DNA from 3 places in the Arthrobacter sp. YAF17 genome. Region 3 is predicted to be linked to each of the others. Evidence: riboswitches for the same ligand, from Rfam matches in the RefSeq annotation. Region 3 holds a riboswitch; each other region holds the start of a gene.
What was found. Region 3 has a riboswitch for cyclic di-AMP ahead of AB4Y67_RS09955 (hypothetical protein). Riboswitches for the same ligand answer to the same signal wherever they lie in the genome.
Positions count from the first base shown of each region.

Region 1: it holds a riboswitch for cyclic di-AMP, as region 3 does, so the genes downstream of both, AB4Y67_RS06380 (M23 family metallopeptidase) here and AB4Y67_RS09955 (hypothetical protein) in region 3, are expected to answer to the same signal.
Region 2: it holds a riboswitch for cyclic di-AMP, as region 3 does, so the genes downstream of both, AB4Y67_RS02725 (NlpC/P60 family protein) here and AB4Y67_RS09955 (hypothetical protein) in region 3, are expected to answer to the same signal.

Region 1 covers NZ_JBFRDB010000005.1:101,971-105,233, forward strand. The annotation lists gene AB4Y67_RS06375 (NlpC/P60 family protein) at 1-206, opposite strand, end outside; cyclic di-AMP (ydaO/yuaA leader) riboswitch at 516-685, opposite strand; gene AB4Y67_RS06380 (M23 family metallopeptidase) at 822-1,640, opposite strand; cyclic di-AMP (ydaO/yuaA leader) riboswitch at 1,645-1,858, opposite strand; gene AB4Y67_RS06385 (metal-dependent transcriptional regulator) at 2,004-2,699, opposite strand; gene serC (phosphoserine transaminase) at 2,964-3,263, shown strand, end outside.
Region 2 covers NZ_JBFRDB010000001.1:577,548-580,810, reverse strand. The annotation lists gene AB4Y67_RS02745 (universal stress protein) at 1-261, shown strand, start outside; gene AB4Y67_RS02740 (GYD domain-containing protein) at 484-804, shown strand; gene AB4Y67_RS02735 (DNA alkylation repair protein) at 926-1,432, shown strand; gene AB4Y67_RS02730 (hypothetical protein) at 1,450-1,719, opposite strand; cyclic di-AMP (ydaO/yuaA leader) riboswitch at 1,920-2,090, shown strand; gene AB4Y67_RS02725 (NlpC/P60 family protein) at 2,096-2,821, shown strand; gene AB4Y67_RS02720 (dihydrofolate reductase family protein) at 2,880-3,263, opposite strand, start outside.
Region 3 covers NZ_JBFRDB010000010.1:5,710-8,972, forward strand. The annotation lists gene AB4Y67_RS09950 (ATP-binding protein) at 1-1,236, shown strand, start outside; cyclic di-AMP (ydaO/yuaA leader) riboswitch at 1,341-1,501, shown strand; gene AB4Y67_RS09955 (hypothetical protein) at 1,500-2,282, shown strand; gene AB4Y67_RS09960 (glyoxalase superfamily protein) at 2,406-2,783, opposite strand; gene upp (uracil phosphoribosyltransferase) at 2,876-3,263, opposite strand, start outside.

The DNA of each region.
Region 1 (3,263 bases), on a different contig from region 3:
GAAGCGGAGGTGGATTCGCGCTGAACGTTGGCCTCAGCAGCGTTGGCTGCGATGCCGCTGGTCAGGACGAGGCCGGAAGCAGCAGCGATGACTGCTGCCTGGCGGCCCACGCCACCGGCGTTGTCGCCGACAGCCTTGGCAATAACAGCCAGCGAGTTGGTCTTGGTGACCTCGGCGCGGTGCCGTGCGTTTGCACGAGTAGTCATTAAGTTCTCTCTTTCGTGATCCTGTGGCCGCGCTTTTCAGGCGCGTGCTGAGGACGCTCCGGCATCTTGGGGGTACGCCGGATCGCCCCGAAGTGGGTTACTTAGCGAAGGGTGTACTGCGAAGACGCGCCAAAAGCGGGAACTGCGTGCAGGTGCAGGGCCTGCGGGCCGGACTCAGCAGAGATTGAGACGGCGGTGTGAGATCCGTTCCGGGCGCCGGCAAGGGCAACCGAGGAGTCGGATTTCAGCGGGCTCGTAAGAGCCGCGCAAGCGCGGTGACGCGCAGCATTGTGGCGTGAAGACACGAAAGTAGCCTCTCCCAATGCCTGCGAGGTGAGCTGTCGGATTCGGATGGGAGTCACCCGGCCGCGCTGCTTCCTGGGAAGCTTTGCGACTTAACCCCAAGGCCTTCTTTAGAAGGCCAAAATTGGTTCCCCCGCCCCTGCCAGACGATGTAATGCGAACGGACCTTGAGCGGTGGCAGAGCTAGGCAATCCACTCAAGAGCGCCAACTTCGGAAAAGTTGGCGTAGGTCAAACTTACAACAGTTGGGACTCAATGTCACATTCGGATCACGGCGTGTCACAAGAATGCGAGAGCGTCCGATCAGCTTTGTTACAGCCAGCCGGTCGGGTCGACAACTTCGCCGTTGACCATTACCTCGAAGTGAAGGTGGCAGCCCGTGGAGGCGCCTGTGGTGCCGCTCATCGCCACGACCTCGCCGCGGGAGACCTGCTGGCCAACCTTGACGGTGGCTGAGGACAAGTGGTTGTAGGTGGTCTCCAGGCCGTTGCCATGGTCGATCACGACACGGTTGCCGCCGCCGTAGGGGTGCCAGCCGGTGAACGTCACGGTCCCACTGGCTGCAGCCAGGACGGCCGTGCCGCACTGGGCGGAATAGTCCTGGCCACGGTGGAACTCGCCGGAGCCGCCTGTAATGGGGCTGACGCGATATCCAAAGGGTGACGCGGTTTTCAACTGGGCCAGCGGCGCCCCGAGGCTTCCGGCGGAGGCCGCGCGGGTGATCGAACCGACGGACTGGGCACTCAGCAACTGCTTGAGCTTTCCGTCCGGGTCGCCCTGGGTGGTGACGGCGGTCCGGTTGAAGTCGATTTTGGCCTCGCCAGCCGTGACATCAGGCTGGACTGCGGCCGAGATGGATCCCGTCGACCCCGCGTTGGTGGCCATAACGGGGCCAGTGGCGGGGACGGTGACGGTGAGGACCAGTCCCGTAGCGGCGAGTGCAATGCCGGCCTTTTGCCCAACGCCGCTGGCGGCGGCAAAGTCTGTTACCTGGCGGAACGGGCTGCGGCGGCCCCTGCGTTCGTCGCGGTGCGCGTCACGTGGGCGGTCGGCCAGGACGGCGACGGCCGGTCGCGGCTCCGGAGCGGGACCGGTCGCACGACGGCGGCCCCTGGCGGTCTGGGTGGTCAAAAACGGTTCCTCTCTGGAGAGCCTGCGGAGTTAGCTGTCGGATTCGGGTCAGAGAGTTCAAAGACCCGGTCCGCCGTGGCAGGCGTCCAGACACAGAGGCATCCAAAGAGTCCCTCTGTGGTGTGTGCTTGCCGCTGACGGACTTCACCCCAAGGCTGATGAACAGCCGGAAGTGGTTCCCCCGCCCCTGCCAGAAGGTGACTCTGCTACTGATCCGCTGGCAGAGCTCGGCTTCGGATCAGATAACGCTTTGGTATCGGTACTAGAGATCAACTATAGGCGATTAAGCCCCGCAGAGATAAATCCGTTATCGAATCTGTGCATAACTCATGGGTCGTCCGATGAGCAGTGGGTTAAGTCCTGTTAACCGACGGTAACAAAGACGTGGGCCGCAACCTCGGGCGGGAGTTCCAGGGCGCCTTCGATATCGGGTACCCGGACGGAGATGTACTCCCCTACCCGTTCCAGCGACACCAGGGCTCCGGGCCGGATACCGCCTTCGTCGAGCTGGACGAGCAGTTCCGGTTCGACCTGGATGGGCTCGGCCAGCCGGTTGACCCGGACCCGGGAATCCGGACCGTAGCCGGCCATGGCTTCGAGAAGGTTCACCACGCCATCCCCGCAGGGCTGGGATGGCGGGCCGCCGAGTTCCGCGAGGCCCGGAATCGGGTTGCCGTAGGGAGACACCGTGGGGTGATCCAGCAGCTCGAAGATGCGCCGCTCCACCCGCTCGCTCATGACGTGTTCCCAGCGGCAGGCTTCCTCATGCACATAGGCCCAGTCGAGCCCGATGACGTCCGCCAGCAAGCGCTCGGCAAGGCGGTGCTTGCGCATGACCTCAATCGCACGTTTCCGGCCGGTTTCCGTCAGTTCAAGGTGCCGGTCACCGGAAACGACCACCAGCCCGTCGCGCTCCATGCGGCCGACAGTCTGGGAAACAGTGGGGCCCGAGTGACGCAGCCGTTCGGCGATGCGGGCGCGGAGGGCAACGATGTTCTCTTCTTCAAGTTCCAGAATGGTCCGAAGATACATCTCGGTGGTATCGATCAGATCCGTCATTCAGCTCAGCTCCTCGAGCGCCGTCCTTGCGTGTTCCCACCGTACCGCGAGCTGCTTGCGCCCTGGCGGGGTCCGCCGTACGTTCGCAGGTCAGCTTAGCCTATTTTGAATTACTCCGGATAATCTCAGTGACCGGACTATGACGGGCTCTTTTGCCTCCCCCGCCGGGCAGTCAGGCAGAATGAAACGCAAGGCTTCGTTGCAGCCACCCTGCCGGGCCGCCTCCCAAGCCACGCTTTGTACCAGCCGAAAATTGGAGCCACTGTGAGCGACACCAGCATCACGATTCCCGCCAACCTCCTGCCCAAGGACGGCCGGTTCGGCGCCGGACCGTCCAAGGTCCGCCCGGAACAGATAGAGGCCCTCGCTGCGGCTTCCGGGCTGCTGGGAACCTCCCACCGCCAGGCGCCGGTCAAGAACCTCGTGGGATCGGTCCGGAGCGGGCTGAGCCAGTTCTTCCGCGCACCCGAGGGCTATGAGGTCATCCTGGGCGTCGGCGGGTCGACAGCGTTCTGGGACATTGCCAGCTTCGGGCTCGTGGACAACAAGGCCCAGCACCTGTCC
Region 2 (3,263 bases), on a different contig from region 3:
TCCCCGCAAGGAATCGCGGAAGCCCTGCAGGCCGGGGCCCTAAAAACGGCCGAGGGCGCGGGAGTCGAAGCCACCGGGCAGGTCGTTCACAACGATTCACCGGCAGCAGCAGTAGTCGACGCCGCCAAGGATGCGGATCTGGTGGTGGTCGGCTTCCGCGGGCACGGCGGATTTCCCGGCCTGCACCTGGGCTCAGTCGCCACCCAGATCATCACCCACGCACCGTGTCCGGTCCTCGTCGTCCGTCCCAAAGCCGCCTGAGGCGCGGACCGTCGTCGTCCGCAGTCGCTTGTGCCACCGGGAGCCGGGGCGCGCAATGGCCTGCCTGCCGGGAGTCTTCAGCAACCGTTGAAAGGGCGCGGGGGAGCGCCTACGATGTGGCCACAACCCCATTCTGGGGACCAACTCCGGGACCCGCCGCCAAAGTGGCTTTGACACACTTTGCCTTGCCCGAGTCCTGGATATGACAGGACGGGAAGGGTCATGACTAAGTATCTGTTCGAAGCGAACTACGTGGGCGAGGGCATCAAGGGCCTCATGCGCGAAGGGGGAACGAAGCGCCGTGACGCGCTGGTCGATGCCCTCAAATCCGTGGGCGGATCGCTCGAATGCTTCTACTACGCCTTCGGGGAGAGGGACGTACTGGGGGTCTTCGAGGTCCCGTCGCCGTCCGATGCCGCCGCGCTTTCGCTTCTTATCAACTCATCGGGCTCTGTGAACGTTCGCCTGAAGCCGCTCCTGACGCCGGAGGATCTTGACGACGCGGCCAAGAAGACACCGACGTACCGGGCCCCCGGGCAGTAGGCGCCGGACCCAGCCGACACCGGACTTCGCTGCCCCGCGGTTACGGGGTAGACAGGGCACGACGGCGTCGGGCCACTTGGGTGCTGGGCGTCCCCGCCGCAGGATGCGAAACAATGGCCCCATGAGTGATGCCGGCGACTTCATCGACCTTGCGCTCCAGCGCGAGTCGTCGTGGGGCCGGGCCGAGGAGTCCGAGGCCAGGCACGGAAGTGGCCACGGGTACTACGGCGCATCGGTCGGAGCCGTGCGCGGAACTGTCCGCGATGCCCTCCGGCGCTATCCGGACCTCACGCACGATGACATCACGGCGCTTAGCTCCGAGCTGTGGCAGGTGGCGGTCTTCGAACGCCGCCTCGCTGCCGTCGTCCTCCTGCAATCGAGCGTCCGGCTGCTGACCAACACCGACCTGACGCGGATCGAAGGCTTCGTCCGGAGCGCACAGCTAAGCGCCCTGGTGGATCCGCTCGCCACCGACGTCGTCGGCCCCCTGATGGCGGGTCTCGACGTCGTCGGCAGGGTCCGCGCGGACAGCGTTCTGGACCGCTGGGGGAGGGATCCTGACGGCTGGCTGCGCCGCGCCGCCGAGATGGCCAGGCGCCGGCCCGAGCTGGATTCTGACCGCCCGTAACGCCAGGGCAAATTTCCCTAGCTTCCCGGCCGGCGCTCCACCACGGCGTAGGCCTTTTCGTCGAAGAACTCCCAGTCGGTGACCACCATGAAACCCAACGCGTCCACGCGGTCGTTGAGGACGTGGACATCGAAGCCGCCGTCACGGGGCTCAGCGTCCCAGGTGGAGACGTGGACCTCCCCGTTTTCCAGTACCAGCAGCTCGGTGTTGACGTTGAAGTCCTCCGGCGGTTCATTGCTCAGCTGGCAGATGGCAACGCAGTGCGTGTTGACGTCGGGATTGTTCATTTGGGGCCTCCGCTTCTGGGAACGGTGATGCCAATATCCTATTCCCGAATCGGCGTCTGGCGTGGGGAAAGACCGCCCGCAACACCTTCCCGCCGTTACCTCAATGTGACATGCCGTGATCATTCCGTTACCGTTGTTAGGTGCCTGTTGTTTCCGAGACGGGCTCTCCCCAGCCGATTGCCTAACTCTGCCGCGGCCGTGGGGATAACTCGCAGCAACGTCCGGCAGAGACGGGGAAACCACTTTTGACCCACTGTTAGTCAGGGGTCTTGGGGTGAAGCCGCACGGCCCGCAATGATCGGGCCCGAGTGCGGCCGGGTGCCTCCCATCCGAATCCGACAGCTCACCTCGCAGGCATTGGGAGAGGCTCCTTTTAATGATTTCCAGCAATACCCATGCGCCCAAGCGCGCCGATCTTCGCAGCAAACGCCGTACCGCCGGGACCATCGGCCGCCAGGCCGCAGTTCTCGTCGCCGCTTCCGGAATGGTGCTTAGCGGCGCCATGGCCGCCAACGCAGCCGATGCGCCGGCCAAGCGCGACGCCGCCCCGGCGTCGTCCGTTGACGTCAAGGGCCAGGTCGGCGCACCGGTCATGGCGGACTCCGCTGTCCAGATCACTTTCGAGCGCCCCGCCGTTGAGACGGCACCGGCGCCCGTGGTCGAGGCCCCCAAGCCCGCGGCCGCTCCGAAGGCCCCGGCAGCACCGGCCGCCGCAGCTCCTGCCGCGAAGGCGACGGTGAAGGTCCAGTCGGCCCCCGCCCCCGCCGCTGCCCCGGCAGCCGGTGGAGTCAACGCCACACTGCTGTCCATGGCATACGGCCAGATCGGCATCACCCAGGACTGCACCGCCATGGTGGAGAAGGCCCTGAACGCTGCCGGCATCCCGGTCGGCGACATCGGCCCGACGGCCTTCCTGAAGTACGGCCAGGTCGTCTCCACTCCGCAGCCCGGCGACATCATCGTCCAGTCCGGCCACGTTGCCATCTACGCCGGCAACGGCCAGGCAATCAGCGGCGGCATGAACGGCGTCAACGCCACCATGGCGCACCCGCTGTCCTGGCTGACGGCCACCGGTCCCGTGACGTTCGTCCGCGCCGGCTAAGCAGTACCGCTAACAGCACGCAGAAGACCGGTCGATCGGGTGCCTTGGGGGCAGCGGATCACCGGTCTTTTGCGTGTCCGCCATCCGGCTCGGCCGCGTACCGCAGCAGAATTACGCCGTTCCCGAAGGTGCGGCTCTCCAGCAGCCGGAGCGACGTCAGGCCATCCGTCTCCTTGAAGAGGGGCGTCCCGCGTCCAATCAGAACCGGATGGACGTAGATCCGGTACTCGTCGATCAGGCCGAGCAGTCGGAACGCCGCCGAGAGGTTGGCGCCGCCGAGTGCGAGGTCGCCGCCGGGCTGGTCCTTGAGTTTCATGACGTCCCCGACGACGACGTCGCGCACCACCTCGGTATTCCAGCCCGCCTTCGCAAGTGTCCTGGAGTAGACGATCTTGGGCATGTCCCGCCAGATTCCGGCGAACTCGCTCTCGGGGGCTGAGTT
Region 3 (3,263 bases):
CAGCCGGTCAACCGGATCCTGTCCGCCGGTTCCTACCGGCTGGTGGCCGCGAAGGCCCAGAACGGCGACGTGATGGTGACCGGACTCCCACTTGCGGAGAAGCAGAACACGCTGGCCTCCCTGGTCTGGACCACCGTGGTCGTGTCCGCCGGGGGCCTCGTAGTGATCGGCCTGGTCGGGACGGCACTCATCCGCCGGACCATGAAGCCGCTGGATCAGCTCTCCGAGGTGGCGACGCAGGTCTCGCGCCTTCCGCTCGACGCCGGGGAAGTGGGACTTGCCGTACGGGTTCCGGCGTCGGCAGCCCATCCGGGAACCGAGGTGGGCAGCGTTGGCCATGCCCTGAACCTGATGCTGGACAACGTCTCGAATGCCCTCGAAGCCCGGCAGGAGAGCGAGATGAAGGTGCGCCAGTTCGTGGCGGATGCCTCGCATGAATTGCGCACACCGCTGACCGCCATCCGCGGCTACACCGAGCTGATGCGGATGACCGAGCATTTCACCCCCGACGGGCAGAAGTCCCTGGCCCGTGTTCAGAGCCAGTCCGAGCGGATGACCACCCTGGTGGAGGACCTGCTCCTGCTCGCCCGGCTGGATGAGGGCCAGCCGCTCAAGCTCAGCGACGTGGACCTCACCCAGCTGGCCGTGGAGACGGTGAGCGACGAGAAGGTGATGGCCCCGGACCGCGTCTGGCAGTTGGAGCTTCCCGAAGAGCCTGTGGTGGTTCGCGGAGACGCCACCCAGCTCCACCAGGTGCTGGCCAATCTGCTCTCCAACGCCCGCAAGCACACGGGGCCCGGAACGACCGTGGTGACCGGCGTAGGGCGCACCCCGGACGGGAGTGCCCTGGTGACGGTGACCGACAACGGGCCCGGGATCGCCCCCGAGTTTTTGGACCGCGTCTTTGCGCGCTTCACCCGGGCGGATGCCTCCCGGAAGAATCCGGTGCCGGTGACGACGCCGGCCGTCGTCCGGCGGCCCTTGCCGCACCTGCCGCTGCGCCCACCCCGGTCTCCGTCCGCCGCCGCTGCTTCCGCAGGGACCCCTTCGCCGACTTCCGCCGAGGGAACCAGCGGGCTGGGACTCTCGATCGTGCAGTCGATTGTTGAGGCTCACGGGGGGACGGTCAGCGTGACGTCGGCGCCCGGCCGGACCGAGTTTGTGGTGCGGCTGCCCGCGCCGAACCCAGTCCATGGGGAGCATCCGACGGCGCAAGCCGCCACACCGTCGTCGTGACCTCCGTTACCTAAATGTGACTTAAGCAGGCTGCTCCTGTACGGTTTTTAGAGTGTGGCCATCACTGACGCCGCACATCCGGATGCACGCCAAACTCTGCCGCCTCCCGGATTCCGCTGCACCAGGCAGAGGCGGGGGACCCAGAGTTCCCGGGCATTTGCAGATCTTGCACCCTTGGGGTGAAGCCGACACGTGAGATTCCGTGCGGCCGGATGACCTCATCCGAACCCGACAGCTAACTCCGCAGGCGTTGAGAGGCGATCATGACTGAATTCAAGCCACAAACGCGCCCTGACGGCGTTACGAAGAAGACCCGCTCCGAGGTGTCCCGCCACCGCGCTGAACCGGCCAAGCCCGTTTCAGCCCTGTCCCGGCTTGCCAAGAACTTCGGCACCACCGGCCGCCGCGCGGCCGTTGTTGCCGCCGCCTGCGCGGTGCTCGTGGGGGTCGGCGCTGCCGGGCATGCCTCCGAGACGGCTGCCCGCAATGCCACCGCGGGCACGTCCACGGAAGCAGCCCCCACTGCGGATGCCCTGACGCACCTCGATTTTGAGCGCGTCCGGGTCGACAACCAGACCACCTTCCCCACCGGCGGCGCCGCGGCCCAGTCCACCGAAGTCAAGCCTGCCGAAGCACCGGCCCCGGCAGCTGCCCCGGCCCTGGCAGCTGCCCCGGCTCCCGCTCCCGCTCCGGCGGCTGCCCCGGCACCGGCACCGGCGCCCGCCCCCGTTGCCATCGACGACCCGGCCGGCGCGCAGGCCTACGCGGCCAGCCAGCTGGGATCCCACGGCTGGGCTGTAGACCAAATGCAGTGCCTCACGAAGCTCTGGACCAAGGAGTCTGACTGGAAGACGACGGCCACCAACAAGAGCAGCGGCGCCTACGGCGTGGCCCAGGCCCTACCGGCCGAGAAGATGGCCAGCGCGGGCGCTGATTACCGGACCAACTACCGGACCCAGATCAACTGGGGCCTGAAGTACGTCAAGGACCGCTACGGCTCACCGTGTGGCGCCCTGAACTTCCACTACGCCCACAACTGGTACTAAACACCAGAATGTCGGACTGAACTGAGGCCCCGGATCCCACTGGATCCGGGGCCTTAGCTCTGCCGGCGACAGCCCGCCGGAACCGCCGGGCCGTCCGGCCGGACCGTTCGGCTTAGGGCGGGTCTAGCCGTTGGGACGGTTGGGCAGGTACTGCACCGCCCATTTATTGCCGTCGGGATCGGCGAAGTAGACGAAGTGCCCCCAGTCCTGGATATCGACGTCGCTGACATCCACGCCGTTGTCCTTGAGCTGCCGGTGGGCGGCCTGAATGTCGCTGACCACCAACTGCAGGCTGGGGGCGGTGCCGGGCGGAGCGTCGTTGAGCCCCTCGCCGATGGCGATCGAGCAGCCGGAACCGGGCGGGGTCAGCTGGACGAAACGGATGCCGTCCATGGGCCGCTCGTCGTAGTCGGCGTTGAAACCGACCTTATTGACGTAAAAATCCTTGGCGCGGTCCACGTCGGACACAGGGACAAAGACAAGCTCAAGTTTCCAGTCCATGGGGCACAGGCTAGTCCCGGACAGCGAATTGCGGTAGGGCAACCCCAAGTGCGTGAACCCGCCGCGGCGGCGGGACCCAACCCCGTGGCTGGTTAGCCGGCCACCCCGTAGAGGCGGTCGCCGGCGTCGCCCAGGCCCGGGACGATGTAGGACTTCTCGTTGAGCTTCTCGTCGATGGAGGCGAGCACGATCGTCACGTTGGCGTCCGAGAGCTCTTCTTCCAGCTTCGCGAGGCCTTCCGGAGCGGCCAGCAGGCAGATGCAGGTGACGTCGGAGGCGCCGCGCTTGAAGAGGAACTTGATGGCCTCACGCAGTGTGCCGCCGGTGGCGAGCATGGGGTCCAGGACAAAGATCTGGCGATCGGTGAGGTCCTCGGGGAGACGCTCGGCATACGTGATGATGTCCAGGGTCTCTTCATCCCGGGCCATGCCCAGGAAGCCGACCTCGGCGGTGGGGACCAGCTTGGTCATGCCTTCGAGC